One region of the Cellulosimicrobium sp. GQ32 genome, then DNA from elsewhere that is predicted to be linked to it. Evidence: riboswitches for the same ligand, from Rfam matches in the RefSeq annotation. Region 1 holds a riboswitch; each other region holds the start of a gene.

Region 1 (3,830 bases):
CGGTCGGTGCGGGTCGGGGAGAGGGCGGCGGCGACGTCGGCGGGGAGCGGGGTGCCGGTGAGGCCGGCGACGACCGCGTCGGCGGTGAGCGGTGCGAGCAGGATGCCGTTGCGCCCGTGCCCGGTCGCGAGGTGCAGCCCCGGGACGCCGGTCGGGCCGACGAGCGGCAGGTTGTCCGGGGTCGCGGGGCGCGCCCGGGGCGTCACGTCGACGAGCGCGGCCTCGTCGATCCCGGGCAGCAGGGCGCGCGCGTCGCGCAGCAGGGCGAAGACGCCGCCCGCGGTCGCTCGCCGGTCGTCGGGGTTCTCCTCGGTCGTCGCGCCGACGACGACCTCGCGGTGCCCCGCGCAGCCGTGACCCTGTCCGTCGGGTACGGGGTCGCGCGGCACGACGTACACCGGCCGCCCCTGCACGACCCCGCGCACCACGTGCTCGAGCGCGAGGTCCGGTCCGGCGTCGAGGCGCAGCGTCTGCCCCTTGACCGGCCGTGTCGGCACGACGACGCCCGGCACGTCCGCGAGCAGCGCGCCGGACTCCCAGCCCGCCGCGACGACGACCGCGCCCGCCGCGTGGAGCCGGCCCGCGTCGTCGTGCACCCCGACGACCCGCCCGGCGGGGTCGAGCGCGAGCCGCGTCGCGGTCGCCCGCACGACGGCGGCGCGCATCTCGGCACCGCTGTCCGCGCCCGCGAGCGCCCTCGGCCCGGCGCGCCCGCCGAGCGCGCCGAGCAGCGCCGCGTGCGTCGCACGCGGGTCGACCGCGTGGTCGGCCGGGGCCCAGGCCGCGCCCGCGACCCTCGGGCCCAGGTAGGGCTCGCGTCGGCGCGCGTCGGCCACCGTGAGCTCGTGCGACGCGAGGCCGTGCGCGGCGTGGAGGGCGAGGAGGCGCCGGAGCAGCGCGAGGTCGTCGCCGTCGTACGCGACCGTGAGGGTGCCCGCGGTGCGCAGGCCGACGTCGGCACCGGTCGCGGCGTGCAGGTCGGCCGCGAAGCCGGGCCATGCCGCGGCGGCGGCGAGGTGCAGGCGCAGCGCGTCGTCCTCGCCGAAGTCGGCCTCGGTGACCGGGGCGAGCATCCCGGCGGCGGCGTGCGTCGCGCCGTCGCCCGGCGACGGGTCGAGCACCGTGACGGTCAGCCCCGCACGCGCGGCGCGCCACGCCACGGCGAGCCCCACGATCCCGCCACCCACGACGACGACGTCGCGCGCGCCGTCGGGCAGGGCAGGACCGGCTCCCGGCGAGCGGGGCCCAGGACGGACAGGGGTGTGCATGCGCGCTCCCTTCGCTGGCATGACCCAGATCAGGTTCGACGGTCGGCTCCGACGCCCTCTCAGCCCCGTGCGGGGCTCCCGTGCTGTCGGCCACAGTACCGCCTGCCCCGGGCACGCCGACGCTAGGCTCCGGCGGGTGAGCCCCGAGACCTTCGCCACTCCCGCCACCCACGCGCTGCCGGCTCCGGACGCCGCGCGCACCCGCCTCGCCGACGCGCGCCTCTACCTGTGCACCGACGCGCGCGAGGAGCGCGGCGACCTCGAGGACTTCCTCCGGGCGGCGCTCGCCGGTGGTGTCGACGTGGTCCAGCTCCGCGACAAGACGCTCGACGCGGCGCGCGAGCTCGAGCTCCAGGAGCTCGTCGCGCGGGTCGCGACGGAGCACGGCGCGCTGTGGGCCGTCAACGACCGGGCCGACGTCGCACGGCTGACCGGGGCGCCCGTGGTGCACATGGGGCAGCGTGACCTGCCCGTCCCTGCGGTGCGAGCCCTGCTCGGCGGCGGCCCCGTGCTCGGCCGGTCGACGCACTCGGCCGACCAGGCCGCCGCCGCCGAGGCGGACCCGGACGTCGACTACTTCTGCGTCGGCCCCCTGTGGGCGACGCCGACCAAGCCCGGCCGCGCCGCCGTCGGGCTCGACCTGCTGCGCGACGTCGCCGCGACGCGTCCTGCCACCCCGTGGTTCGCCATCGGCGGGATCGACGCGGACCGGCTGGACGCCGTCCTCGACGCCGGGGCGGACCGCGTCGTCGTGGTGCGGGCGATCACGCAGGCGCCGGACCCGGAGGCCGCGGCCCGGGTGCTGCGCGGGCGGGTCGCCGAGCGAGCGGCCGAGCGCGCCGCCGAGCCCACCGGCGCCTGAGACGCGGGACGGGACCGCGCCGCGCGGCGACTATCCTGGAGCGGTGACGTCACCCGCCACCGCTCCCGACACCCCCACCACCGCCGAGGTCGCCGCGACCCCGCGCCCCGTGCTCGTCGTCGACTTCGGCGCCCAGTACGCGCAGCTCATCGCGCGCCGTGTGCGCGAGGCCAAGGTCTACTCCGAGATCGTGCCGCACACCTTCACGGTCGAGCAGATGCTCGCGAAGGACCCGGTGGCGATCATCCTCTCCGGCGGTCCGTCGTCGGTGTACGCGACCGGCGCCCCGTTCGTCGACCCGGCGCTGTTCGCCGCCGGCGTGCCCGTCATGGGCATCTGCTACGGCTTCCAGGCCATGGCGAAGGCGCTCGGTGGCGAGGTCGCCCAGACGGGCCTGCGCGAGTACGGCGGCACCGAGGTCGAGGTGTGCGCCGCGGGCGTGCTGCTCGACGGCACGCCGCAGAACCAGACCACGTGGATGAGCCACGGCGACGCCGTGCTCCGCGCGCCCGAGGGCTTCGAGGTCCTCGCGACGTCGGCCGGCTCGCCCGTCGCGGCGTTCGAGGACACGTCGCGCCGCCTCTACGGCGTGCAGTGGCACCCCGAGGTCAAGCACTCCGCGCACGGCCAGACCGTGCTGGAGCACTTCCTGTACGACGGCGCGGGGCTGGCCCCGGACTGGACGCCCGGCAACGTCATCGCGGACCAGGTCGCGGCGATCCGCGCCCAGGTCGGCGACGCGCGCGTCATCTGCGCGCTCTCCGGCGGCGTCGACTCCGCGGTCGCGGCGGCGCTCGTGCAGCGCGCGGTGGGCGACCAGCTCACGTGCGTGCACGTGGACCACGGCCTCATGCGCGCGGGCGAGGTCGAGCAGATCGAGCGCGACTTCGTCGCGGCGACCGGCGTCAACCTCGTGATCCGCGACGAGAAGGAGCGGTTCCTCACCGCGCTCGCGGGGCACAGCGACCCTGAGACCAAGCGCAAGATCATCGGCCGCGAGTTCATTCGCGTGTTCGAGGACTCCGCGCGCCAGATCGTCGAGGACGCGGGCGAGCACGGGGCCGAGGTCAAGTTCCTCGTCCAGGGCACGCTGTACCCGGACGTCGTCGAGTCCGGCGGCGGCGAGGGCGCGGCGAACATCAAGAGCCACCACAACGTCGGCGGCCTGCCCGACGACCTGCAGTTCTCGCTCGTCGAGCCGCTGCGCACGCTGTTCAAGGACGAGGTCCGCGCCGTCGGCCGCGAGCTCGGCGTGCCCGAGGAGATCGTCGCCCGCCAGCCGTTCCCCGGTCCCGGCCTCGGCATCCGCATCGTCGGCGAGGTCACGGCGGACCGCCTGGAGACGCTGCGCGCCGCCGACGCGATCGCGCGCGAGGAGCTGACCAAGGCGGGACTCGACAACGAGATCTGGCAGTGCCCCGTCGTGCTGCTCGCCGACGTGCGCTCGGTCGGCGTCCAGGGCGACGGCCGCACCTACGGCCACCCGATCGTGCTGCGCCCCGTCTCGTCCGAGGACGCGATGACGGCGGACTGGACGCGCCTGCCCTACGACGTGCTGTCCGTCATCTCGACGCGCATCACCAACGAGGTCTCCGAGGTCAACCGCGTCGTGCTCGACGTGACGAGCAAGCCCCCGGGCACCATCGAGTGGGAGTGACCCCCTAGCGGGACGGACGGGCCCGACGATCCACGGCGATCGT
Region 2 (3,830 bases), on a different contig from region 1:
AGGGCGCCGTGGCGTCGGCGCGCGAGCGCGTCGGCGCGGAGCTGCGGGCGTGAGCGCGGAGGGCCCGGCCGCCGTCGATGCCGCACGGACGGCGCTCGTCACCGGCGCGTCGCGCGGCATCGGCCGCGCGATCGCCGTCGGTCTCGCTGCGGCCGGCCTCGACGTCGCGCTCCTCGCGCGCGACGCGGACCGGCTCGCGGGCGTGGCCGACGAGATCGCGGCGCTCGACGGCAGCGGTGCCGGGCGTGCGGTCGTGGTGACGGCGGACGTCACCGACGCCGCGGCCGTCGCGGCCGCCGTCGCCGAGGCGGAGGGCGAGCTCGGGGGCGTCGACCTCCTCGTCAACAACGCGGGTCGGGTCGACGCCGAGGTGCCGCTCTGGGAGGCCGACCCCGACGAGTGGTGGGCGATCGTCGAGACCAACGTGCGCGGCCCGTTCCTCCTCGCGCGCGCCGTGGTGCCGGGGATGCTCGCGCGCGGCGGGGGCCGCGTCGTCGACCTCAACAGCGGCGCGGGCTCGCACGACATGGACGGCGCGAGCGCGTACAACGCGAGCAAGACGGCGCTGCTCCGGCTGGGGGCGAACCTCCACCGCTCCGGCCACGCGCGTGGGCTGCGCACGTTCGAGGTCTCGCCCGGCGTGGTGCAGACCGACATGACCGCGTCGATGGCCATGCACGAGGGCCGCACCGAGTGGACCCCGGTCGAGCGCACGGTCGAGATGGTCGTCGCGATCGCCCGGGGCGAGCTCGACGCGTTCTCGGGCGCGTTCGTCCGCGTGACGCACGACTCTCCGGAGTCCCTGCGGGCCGCGGCGGACGAGGCCGCGCGCCGCGGGGACTCGTTGCCGGGCCCCGACGCGCGCCGGCTGCGCGTGACCCGCTGGGGCGCGGACGACCCGATGCCGGGAGAGCTCCCGGCCCGCTGACCTCTGGGCGACCGGTCGTGGCACGCTCCGCGGCGTCGCGCACCGGACGCGTCGCAGGCCCGTCGCACTCCGGACCCGCAGCGCCGCCCGACCTCACCGGTCGGGCGGCGCTCGCGCGTCCTGGGGGTGACTTGCGGAGCCGTGGACCGCGGGCACGAGGAGGAGATCACCCGGCATCTAGTTGAAGCTTCACTCAGTCATCGGGGATGCTGTCCTGGACACCTGACCAGTACCGGGCGGACACCGACGTCGCGGCTCGACGACGCCCGGGAGCGACGTATGACGACCGCACGCCCTGTCCGACAGTGGAACGGCCTGACCGTCCCCGAGGCCGGCACCTACGCCCTCGACGAGGCGCACAAGCGCATCGGGTTCACCGGGATGCACATGATGGTGTCGCCCGTGCGGGGGAGTTCACCCGGGCGCGCGCGACGATCCTGGTCGGTGCGGACCCGTGCGCGTCGGCCGTCTCCGCGACCATCGAGACCGCGAGCCTCACGACGCACCACGAGGAGCGCGACGCGCACCTGCGCAGCCCCGACTTCCTCGACGTGGACGCGTACCCGACGATCGAGTTCCGCAGCACCTCGGTCGACTGGCAGGGCGAGCAGCAGGACCAGATCCTCGCGTGGGCGCGACTGCGGAACCGCTCGCCCGAGCGCGCGGAGCTCGCGCCGGAGCGCGTGCAGCCCCGGGCCGCGCAGTCGGGGCGGTTCCTCGTCCACGGGCTGCTCACCGTCCGGGGCGTCACCCACCGGACCGTCCTCTCGATGCAGTACGGGGGCGCGCGCCGCGACCCGTACGGCCGGGACATCTTCGGCTTCCACGCCGCGGGCGAGATCGACCGGGAGAGCTTCGGCCTCGTCTGGAACGTGCTCCTCGAGACCGGCGGGTTCCTCGTGGGCAAGAAGATCGGCCTCGAGATCGCGGGCGAGGCGATCCACCAGGGCTGACGTCCCGTCCGTCAGGGTGCGTCGAGCACGACCGCCGCACGGTCGACCCAGACGTGCCACACGCCGCGCACGGGGTGGACGTGCTCGAACGCGACGCGGTCGCCGTCGTCGTGCGTCAGGACGCCGGCCAGCACGACGCGGCGCCCGCGGCGGTCGACGGTCGACCAGCGGGCGGGGACCGGAGGGCGCAGCGGCGTCGCGGAGGAGCCCGGCACGGGGCGGCGGGAAGGTCGGTGGTGCGGCATACCCAGGAGGACGCGGTCGCGCACGCGTTCTCGCGCGCGAGACCGGGTGAAACCCTCGGGCGCGCAGGACGTAGCATGGCGCGCGACACGGGGTGCCCCGCCGAGGGCTGAGATGAGACCCGTCGAACCTGCTCTGGCTCGTACCAGCGAAGGGATGTCCGGCGATGACGCTCGCCCTGCCCCAGCACGACCCCGCTCCCCGGCGCGACAGCGCCCCCCGGCCCGAGGCCGGCCGCACGCCCGGTCCGGACGTCGACACCGGCGCCCGGCCCTCGCGGCCGCGCGTCCTGTCGATCGCCGGGACGGACCCGACCGGGGGGGCGGGCATCCAGGCGGACCTCAAGTCCTTCGCCGCCCACGGCGCCTACGGCATGGCCGTCACGACGGCGCTCGTCGCGCAGAACACGCACGGCGTGCGGTCCGTGCACGTTCCCGGCCCCGCGTTCCTGCGCGCGCAGCTCGACGCGGTGTCCGACGACGTCGAGATCGACGCCGTGAAGATCGGCATGGTCGCCGACGAGGCGAACGCGCGCGAGATCGGGGCATGGCTCGACGCTCTCGCCGCGGCCCGGTCCGACGCCGGGGTCCCGCGGCCCTGGGTGGTGCTCGACCCCGTCATGGTCGCCACGTCGGGGCACCGACTGCTCGACCCGGGTGCGGAGCAGGCCGTGCGCGACCTCGCGGCCCGGGCCGACGTCGTGACGCCCAACTTGCCCGAGCTCGCCGTCCTCGCGGGACGCGACGTCGCGACGACGTGGGACGACGCGCTGGCGCAGGCCGCGTCCTACGCGACGGCGAGCGGCGCCGTCGTGCTGCTCAAGGGCGGCCACCTCACCGGCGCGACGTCGCCGGACGCCCTCGTCGTGCCGTCTGCTCCGTCGGCGGACGGGGTGCCGACCGTCACGACGTTCGACGCGGAGCGCGTGGACACGCCCCACACGCACGGCACCGGGTGCTCGCTCTCCGCGGCGCTCGCTGCCCTGCGGCCCCAGCGCGAGAGCTGGGAGGACGCGGCGCGCGAGGGCAAGGAGTGGCTCACCGGTGCGCTGCGTGGCGGCGCGGCGCTGCGCGTCGGGACGGGCCGGGGCCCGGTCGACCACCTGCACGCCTCGTCGCCCGTCGTGCCGCGCTGACGCTCGGACGGCGCGCGAGCAGCGGTCACGTCGGTCAGGCGCGCGTCACGTCCTCCTCGGCCGTCGCGTAGACGCACTCGTAGCCCGGTGGGACCCAGCGCCACCGCGCGTCGACGTCACGGATCGCGACGCCGTCGGGGCGGTCGGCGACGCACGCGTCCGCCTGCTGGCGCAGCCCGACCGTCACCCAGTACACGGCGAGCGCCGCGGCGAGCAGGACGGCGAGGACCGTCACGGCGCGGCGCAGGGCGGGGGAGGGTCCGCCGTCGGACCCGTCCTCCTCGCCGGGCCTCGCGGGCACCCAGTCCCAGCTCACGCGGTGTCGGGGACGAGCAGGACCTTGCCCGTGGTCGCGCGGCCCTCCAGCGCCCGGTGGGCGTCCGCGGCGTCGGCGAGCGGGAACGTGGCGCCGACGCGCACGTGCAGCGTGCCGCCCGCGACCGCGCCGAGCACCTCGGTCGCGCGCTCGACGAGCTCGGCGCGCGTCGCGGTGTGGTCGGCGAGCTTGGGCCGCGTGAGGAAGAGCGACCCGCCCGCGTTGAGGCGCTGCGGGTCGAACGGCGGGACCTGC
Region 3 (3,830 bases), on a different contig from region 1:
GCTCATGCTTCTCCTTGTGTCTCGCTGCGGAACGCTGCCTCTCGGAAGCGCACGAGGTCACCCGCCGGGTCCTCGAGGTAGTCCCACGGTTCGGGGGGCACCCGCTCCCCCATCGCGCGGAAGTGCGGTGCGGCGGCGGCCGCGTGCCCGCCGAGCGAGTAGACGAGCGCGAAGGCTCCGTGAGCCTCGGCCCCCTGCACGCCGAGGGAGGCGTCCGGGTGCAGCACCGATCGTGCGGCGTGCTCTCGCAGCTCGTCCCGGACGGCCGCGGACGCGAGGTGCGCCCGGCCGGACCTGCTGTCGGAGTCGGCCCAGCGCTCGAGGTGCGCCGTCGCGACCAGGGCGCCCGCCGGGGAGCCGCTGGGGGAGCCGGCCGCGCACTCCCGTGCGAACGCGAAGGCGTCCTCCCACGTGCCGCCCCACTTGGGACACAGCTGCTGGAGCAGCTGCGCCTGTGCGGCGAAGACGTGCGGATGGTGAGCCGCGAGGCGGCGATACCGCCGCCGCGCCTCACCGTGCCCGAGCTCGAGCCCTCGCGCCGTGGCCAGCCGCGTGCTCCACGCCGGGGCGAGGTCGGGCCGCCGTGCGCACACGTCGACGAGCAGCCGCTCGGCGCGTCCGAGCATCGCGTGGAACTGCTCGAACTGGGCGGCAGAGACGTGCCGTGCACGGTCTCGCGTGCGGACCTCCCACCCCGCCCGCACGTAGCGGGCGGCGAGCAGGGTGACCAGCACGTCGTCCGGACGGTCCGCCACGCTGCGCTCCAGCCCTGACTCGATGCCGTCGAGTCGTGCCAGGTGCTCGACGACCGCCACCAGGTCGTCGACGCTGCCCACCCCGTGGAGCATGCATCGCAGGGCGTCCCAGTCCCCACGGCGCGCCGTCTCCCGGAACGGGGCCAGCACGGGGACCGCGTCGAAGGCGTCGACGATCGGCGGACCGAGGGTGGGGGCCCCGGCGGACGAGCTGGTCATGGCACCTTCTCCGGACACGGTGCGCGCTCCCACCCGGCACCCGACCTGGCGGCTCTCTCGCACGAGCGGACGCAGAGTAGCAGGCGCGGTGTTGCTGACGTCACACCGGGCCGCCGTGCTTGTCGACGCGCGGCCCAGGCCCTAGGGTCGCGGGTACACAGCCCCCGGGGAGCGCACGAGCGCTGAGAGTGCAGGCCGGACACCCGTCCCCCCTGCAGACCCGTGGAACCTGATCTGGTTCGTACCAGCGAAGGGAGCAGGGCCGACGTCACCGTCCCCTGCGCGCTCGTGCCCGCGCGCCCCGCGCGAGGCCGTGCGTGCGGACCGAGGCGGTGGCGCGCCGTCGTGCACCCCTCGCCCCGGGGGCCCGACGGAGGGAACCGCATGGCCGAGCCCCGCACCACCCCGCAGCAGACGACCCCGAGCGCCGCCCCCGGGGCGGCCGTCGGGACGACCGACGACCCGACCACCGGGACGGCGGTCCGCGCCCTCCCGGCGACGCCCCCGCGTGCCGCGCGCCGCCGAGGCCTGACCCTGCACGAGACGGTGCTGGTCGCCGTCCTCGGGGTCGTCTTCGGGTTCGTGTACTGGGCGTTCGTACAGCTCTGGGCCCCTCTGCAGCTCGCGATGGGCCCGCTCGCGGACCTCGCCGCGAACGTCCTCGCGGGCGCGTGGATCGTCGTCGGCCCGCTGACCACGTACATCGTGCGCAAGCCGGGGGTCGGCATCCTCGCCGAGACCCTGGCCGCGCTCGTCGAGGTCGTCTTCCTCGCCTCCCCCGCCGGGCCGCTCCTGCTCGTCGTGGGCCTGGTCCAGGGCCTCGGCGCCGAGCTGCCGTTCGCGCTCACGCGCTACCGCCGGTTCGGCTGGTGGGTGTTCGTCGCGTCCGGCGTGAGCGCCGCGCTCGTCACGTTCGCCTTCAACGCGGTGCGCTTCGGCTGGCTCGGACAGGACTACGCGATGCTCCGGCTGGGTGTCCAGGTCGTGTCGTGCGTCGTGCTGTGCGGCCTCGCGGCCCGCGTCCTCGGCGACGCGCTCGCCCGGACGGGTGCCCTCGACGCGTTCGCGATCGGCGCTGCCCACCGTGGCTGAGCGCGCCGCCCCCGACGCACCCGAGACCGCCTCTCCGGACGTCGCCCCGGGCGACGCCGTCACCGCCGAGGCCGTGACCGTGCACCTCGGGCACCACGGTGCCCTGGTGCTCGACGGCGTCGACGTCACCGTCCCGGCCGGGTCCAGCCTGCTGGTGCTCGGCCCGTCCGGGTGCGGCAAGTCGACCCTCCTGCGTGCGCTCGTCGGCGTCGTGCCGCACACGCTCCCGGGCACCGTCGCGGGCGGGCTCCGCGTGGCCGGCCTCGACCCGCGCGAGGTGCCGCCGCCCGTGCTCGCGGCCCGCGTGGGCCTCGTCCAGCAGCGGCCCGGCGACCAGCTCTGCCTGGCGCGCGTGGACGAGGAGCTGCGGTTCGCGCTCGAGAACCGCGGCGCCGACCCCCGCACCATGGACGACCGCGCGGTCGCCGCGCTCTCCGCGGTCGGCGCCGCGCACCTGCACGACCGCCCGACCCACGCCCTGTCGGGCGGCGAGGCGCAGCGCGTCGCGGTCGCCGCCGCGCTCGTCGCCGACCCGGAGCTCGTCGTCCTCGACGAGCCCACCGCGCTCCTGGACCCCGCTGCCGCCCACGAGGTCGGGGCGCTCGTCGCCGGCCTCGCCCGGGCACCCGGGCCCGACGGCGAGGGGTCGTCCCACGGGTCCCCTCACCGCTCCGTCGTGCTCGTCGAGCATCGCCTGGACGACCTGGGCGCGCTGCCCGACGCGACCCTGGCGCTCGGCCGCGACGGGCGGGTCGTCGCGCACGGCCCCACGCACCGCGTCCTGCGCGAGCACGCGCGCGACCTCGCCGACCTGGGGTGCTGGCTGCCGCTCGCCGTCCGCCTGGAGCAGGCGGGCGCCCCGGAGCCGCTCGGCTCGCCCGAGACCGACGACTGGCTGGTCGACCTCGTGCACGCCTCGCCGGTGCGCTCGACGACCACGGACCGCCCTCTGGACGCGGCCCCTGCGGCAACGCGCCCGGTCGTGCTCCGGGCGCGCGGGCTCGCCGTCCACCGAGGCGGCCTCGGCGCGGGACGCACCCGCCGGGGCGAGCACCCCGTCGTGCGCGACGTCGACCTCGACGTCCGCGCGGGCGAGGTGCTCGCCGTCGTCGGGCCCAACGGAGGCGGCAAGTCGACGCTCCTGCGCGGCCTGGCGGGGCTCGAGCGCACCACGGGCGAGGTCGCGACCGCGACGGGCGATCCCGTCGCGATGGTCTTCCAGGACCCCGAGCACCAGCTCGTCGCCCGCACCGTGCGCGAGGAGGTCGCCTGGTCGGCGCGCCTCGCCCGCCTCTCCGACGTCGCCGCGCGCGTCGAGGCGACCATCGCCGCGTTCGGGCTCGCGCACCTCGCCGACGCGAACCCGTACCGGCTCTCGGGCGGCGAGCAGCGGCGTCTGTCCCTCGCGACGGCGACCGTGCTCGACCCGCCGGTCCTCCTCGCCGACGAACCGACGTTCGGCCTGGACCGTGCCCAGGCCCACGCGGCCGCCCGCGTCCTGCGCGACCGCGCCGACGCGGGAGGCGCCGTGGTCCTCGTCTCGCACGACCTCTCGCTCGTCGCGGCGATCGCCGACCGGGTCGCCGTGGTCGTGGACGGCGCGCTCGCCACGGTCGCGGAGCCGCCCGCGGTCCTCGCCGACGACGCGCTGTGCGCGCTCGCGGGACTGCGCCGAACCCCGCTGCTCGACTGGTGGGCACGGACCGGTCGTGCGCGCGGCGTCGACCCGGGCGCGCTCGTACGCGCTCTCGACACCGCCTGCGA
Region 4 (3,830 bases), on a different contig from region 1:
ACCCAGTCCCAGACGGCCTCGGTCGCGCGCGCGACGGGCTCGGGGTCGGGGTCGCCCGGCGTGACGATCGGGAACCACGCGAAGCCGCCGTGGGGGAGGGCGAGCGGGGCGCGCAGCGAGACCCAGGGCGCACCGAGGTGCGGGCCGAGGCCGGCGAGGTCCTGCTCGTGGGAGCCGAACCCGTGCAGCAGGACGACGACGGCGCCCGCCGCGGTCGGGCTCGCAGGGTCCGCGTCGGACCGGACCGCGGCGAGCGAGGCGGAGGCGCTCATCGCGCCAGCAGCTCGTCGGTGGTCGTGCCGGGCACGGCCAGCGTGACGCGCGTGCCCCACGGGTCGTGCACGACGACGGAGCGGCCGTCGTCGGCGTGCTGCAACCTGCGGGCGCGCAGGCGGGCGACGAGCGCGTCGAGGTCGTCGCGGCCGGGCACGGTGATCGCCACGTCCCCGAGACCGAGGCTCGCGGCGCGCGGCCCGGCGCCGGCGCTGTTCCAGACGTTCATCGCGACGTGGTGGTGGTACCCGCCGGCGGACGCGAACAGGGCGCCGCTGTACTCGGTGACCGTGGCCTCGAACCCGACGGCGTCGACGTAGAAGTTGTGAGCGGTCGCGATGTCTCCGACCTGGAGATGGACGTGCCCCACGCGCCCGGCCAGCGAGGGCCCGGCGTCGAACGTCTCCTGGTCGAGGTGCGTGCGCAGGTACGCGTTCGGGTCCAGGAACTCCGTCGCCATGCGGATCTGCCCCCGCTCCCGCACCCACGTCTCGCGCGGCCGGTCGGTGTACAGCTCGACGCCGTTGCCCTCGGGGTCGGTGAAGTAGAACGCCTCGCTGACGAGGTGGTCGCTCGACCCGACGAAAGATCCGCGGCGGTCCTGCGCCGCGCGGTAGACGGTCGCGGCGAGGCTGGCGGCGTCGTCGAACAGGAACGCGGTGTGGAACAGTCCGGCCTGGCGCCGGTCGACGGCGGGCAGCCCGGGCGTGTGCACGAGGCGCAGCATGGGTGTCGTGCCGCGGCCGAGCACGCGGTGCACCTCGGTGCCGCGCGAGCGCTCCTCGAGGGGAGCGAGCGCGAACGCGCCCGTGTAGTAGGACGTCATCTGCTCGAGGTCGCCGACGCGCAGCGTGACGGCGTCCATGCTCGTGGACGGGGACAGGAGGCGGTCGCTCGGCGCGCCCGGGGTGCTCGTGGTCATGTCTGCTCCAACTTGTTGTCGCTACAACTATATTCCCACACTCCGCCGGATGCTCCCGACGCGAACGGTGCTTCCTTGCTAGGGTCGCGACGAACCACGCGGGGCGTCCCGCCCGGGCAGCCGGGCCGAGGGACTGAGACGAGCGGTACGGCCGCCCGGACCCGTCGAACCTGATCTCGCTAGCACGAGCGGAGGAACGTGGGCATGACGACGCCTGCTGCCATCACCCTGAACCCTGTCCTCGCGGACGACCCGACCGTGCTCGTCCGGAGGGGGGAGAGCGGCTTCACCGCCGACCTCGCCCGCCGGTACGCGCACCTCTTCGACGAGTTCTACGACCACCCGTTCCTCGCCGGCCTGCGTGACGGGACGGTCGAGCCGGCCGCGGTGCGGCACTACGTCGGTCAGGACCACCAGTACCTCACCGCCTACCTGCGCTGCTACGGCCTCGGCATGGCGCTCGCGCCCGACCGGTCGTGGGCCGCCTACTTCCACGAGAAGGCCGGGTTCCTGCTCGACGACGAGTCGCACGCCCACCACGCGATGTGCGACTTCCTCGGTGTGACCTACGAGGAGGCACAGACGAACCGTCTCGCCCCGAGCGCGCAGGCCTACGTCGACCACATGCTCGCCGCGGGCCGCGACTCGCTCGGCGTGCTGCTCGCCGCGCTCCTGCCGTGCCCGTGGACCTACATCTGGTCGGCGCGGCGGTTCTGGCGCGCAGAGCGGGAGGCGACGCCCGGCGCGATCGGGGCCGACCACCCCCTCGCGGGCTGGTGGGAGTTCTACGCCGCCGAGCGCACCGAGGGCGTCCTGGCCGACCTCCGGGCACGCCTCGACGCGCTCGCCGCCGACGCCGGCGAGGCGGAGCGCGCGCGCATGGAGCGCGCGTTCGAGCTGAGCTGCCGGCACGAGATCCGGTTCTGGCAGATGGCGTGGTCGATCGAGCGGTGGTGACGCCCCTCCCGGGCCGGTGAGCGCCCGACGTCGGGCCTTACGCCAGCAGCAGATCCCCGCCCGGGTGCCTCGGCACCCGGGCGGGAGCGCGGGTAGCGTGACCGCATGGACGCGACGAGCGCGGCGCCGGGCCCGGCGCCGATCGCAGTGCCGAGCAGAGCGACGGCGAGCCCCCGGTCCCGGGAGGGCGGGCGGGCGGAGCCGCTGCTGCGCCACGTCATCGGCGGGATCCTCCGGCGGGCGCGGCTCGCGCAGGGTCGCACGCTCGTCGACGTCGCGGCCTCCGCGCGCGTCTCGACCGCGTACCTGTCCGAGGTGGAGCGCGGCCGCAAGGAGGCGTCCTCCGAGGTGCTGGCGGCCGTCTGCGGCGCGCTCGGCCTGCGCCTCGTCGACCTCGTGGCCCGCACGGGTGAGGAGCTGCGCCCCGTCGCCCCGGTGCGCGTGCTCTCCTCCGTCCGGGATCGCGGCGCGCTCTCCGCGCCGCGGCACCCCGCCCCCGCCGGCGAGCCCGTGCGCGACCTCCCGGTCGCACGCACCACGACCGCGACCGCCACGCTCGCGGTGCGCCCTATCGCGCGCACCGACGACGTCCTGCTCCTCGCGGCCTGAGCCCCGCGGGACTCCGCGGGCCGAGAGCACCCGACGGGTACCTGGTCGGCACCGCGTGTCGTGCCCCGGTGCGGCGGCAGGCGCGCGGCTACCGTCGAGGGATGACGGAGCCGCAGACCGCGCACGGCACGGCAGAGCAGACCGCCCCGGCTCTCCAGGAGCTCGTCGACGACGCCGCGTTCCTCTCGCACGAGCACCAGCTCCACCTCGCCGACCACCACGGTGACGACGCATGGAGCGCCGAGATGGCGGAGGGCACGTTCACCTTCACCACCGCCACCGGTGGGACGACGACGTGCCGGCTCCAGTTCCTCGGCACGGCCGCGCCGGGCCCCGGGAGCTGGATGTGGGCGTGGAACAACGTCAACGGCTTCCCCGACGACGTGCTGCGCGCCGCCGAGAAGACCCGCGAGACCGGGCTGCGCGAGGCGACGGAGGCCGAGCTGCCGCTCACCGACGACCTCCCGTACCGCCTCGCGCTCGCGGCCAAGGCCGTCACCGGCTCCTGGACCCACTACAGCGCCCCCGTCGGCAGCGGGACGCGTGCGTGGTTCCTCCTCGACGCCGCCGGCCTCGCGCTGCCCGCGCCGAGCGTGCCGCGCGTCGTGCGGGTGCTGAGCGAGGGCCTGCTGTCCGTCACGGTCGTCGACCACCGCCGCGCGGTCGCGTCCTACGCGGCCGCGCGCGGCCTGGAGACGACGGACGACGACGGCGCGCTCGTGCTCGTGCTTCCTGACGGGAGCGTGGCCGTCCGGTTCGACGAGCGTGGCCGGATCGCCGGCATCGCGGCGACGGCGCGCCCGGTGTCCGCGCCGGCGCGCGATCCCGAGCCGGGAGCAGCGGGTCCGGACGCCCACGCGCCCGGCGCGGACACCGCCGTCGACCCGGACGCGGACCCCGCGGACGTGCCCGACGCGGACACCTCCGACGTGCCCGACGCGGACACCGCCGACTTCCCCGACGCGGACACTGCCGAGGTGCCGGAACCCGGAGAGCCCGCGGCGACGGGGGAACCGGGCCCGGCGGCCGAGCCCGCGCAGGAGCCACGTCGACGTTCCTGGTTCCGGCG

The links. A riboswitch is a leader RNA that binds a small molecule or an ion and turns the genes downstream of it on or off. The one in region 1 is predicted to bind thiamine pyrophosphate.
Region 2: another riboswitch for thiamine pyrophosphate. It lies ahead of thiD (bifunctional hydroxymethylpyrimidine kinase/phosphomethylpyrimidine kinase); the one in region 1 lies ahead of thiO (glycine oxidase ThiO).
Region 3: another riboswitch for thiamine pyrophosphate. It lies ahead of AC6CH9_RS05395 (ECF transporter S component); the one in region 1 lies ahead of thiO (glycine oxidase ThiO).
Region 4: another riboswitch for thiamine pyrophosphate. It lies ahead of AC6CH9_RS15565 (TenA family protein); the one in region 1 lies ahead of thiO (glycine oxidase ThiO).

The regions. Positions count from the first base shown of each region.
Region 1 is NZ_JCAXEP010000003.1:310,623-314,452, reverse strand. Features, by position in the region: gene thiO (glycine oxidase ThiO) at 1-1,268, opposite strand, end outside; TPP riboswitch at 1,273-1,352, opposite strand; gene thiE (thiamine phosphate synthase) at 1,405-2,130, shown strand; gene guaA (glutamine-hydrolyzing GMP synthase) at 2,174-3,787, shown strand; gene AC6CH9_RS07465 (glycosyltransferase family 4 protein) at 3,792-3,830, opposite strand, start outside.
Region 2 is NZ_JCAXEP010000007.1:224,845-228,674, forward strand. Features, by position in the region: gene pheT (phenylalanine--tRNA ligase subunit beta) at 1-53, shown strand, start outside; gene AC6CH9_RS13630 (SDR family oxidoreductase) at 50-928, shown strand; gene AC6CH9_RS13635 (YceI family protein) at 1,135-1,881, shown strand; gene AC6CH9_RS13640 (hypothetical protein) at 1,893-2,096, opposite strand; TPP riboswitch at 2,205-2,298, shown strand; gene thiD (bifunctional hydroxymethylpyrimidine kinase/phosphomethylpyrimidine kinase) at 2,291-3,259, shown strand; gene AC6CH9_RS13650 (hypothetical protein) at 3,294-3,560, opposite strand; gene AC6CH9_RS13655 (quinone oxidoreductase family protein) at 3,572-3,830, opposite strand, start outside.
Region 3 is NZ_JCAXEP010000002.1:367,743-371,572, forward strand. Features, by position in the region: gene AC6CH9_RS05385 (hypothetical protein) at 1-6, opposite strand, end outside; gene AC6CH9_RS05390 (hypothetical protein) at 3-974, opposite strand; TPP riboswitch at 1,130-1,249, shown strand; gene AC6CH9_RS05395 (ECF transporter S component) at 1,359-2,066, shown strand; gene AC6CH9_RS05400 (ABC transporter ATP-binding protein) at 2,059-3,830, shown strand, end outside.
Region 4 is NZ_JCAXEP010000009.1:206,217-210,046, forward strand. Features, by position in the region: gene AC6CH9_RS15555 (alpha/beta hydrolase) at 1-272, opposite strand, end outside; gene AC6CH9_RS15560 (VOC family protein) at 269-1,195, opposite strand; TPP riboswitch at 1,285-1,409, shown strand; gene AC6CH9_RS15565 (TenA family protein) at 1,400-2,152, shown strand; gene AC6CH9_RS15570 (helix-turn-helix domain-containing protein) at 2,258-2,761, shown strand; gene AC6CH9_RS15575 (DUF6882 domain-containing protein) at 2,863-3,830, shown strand, end outside.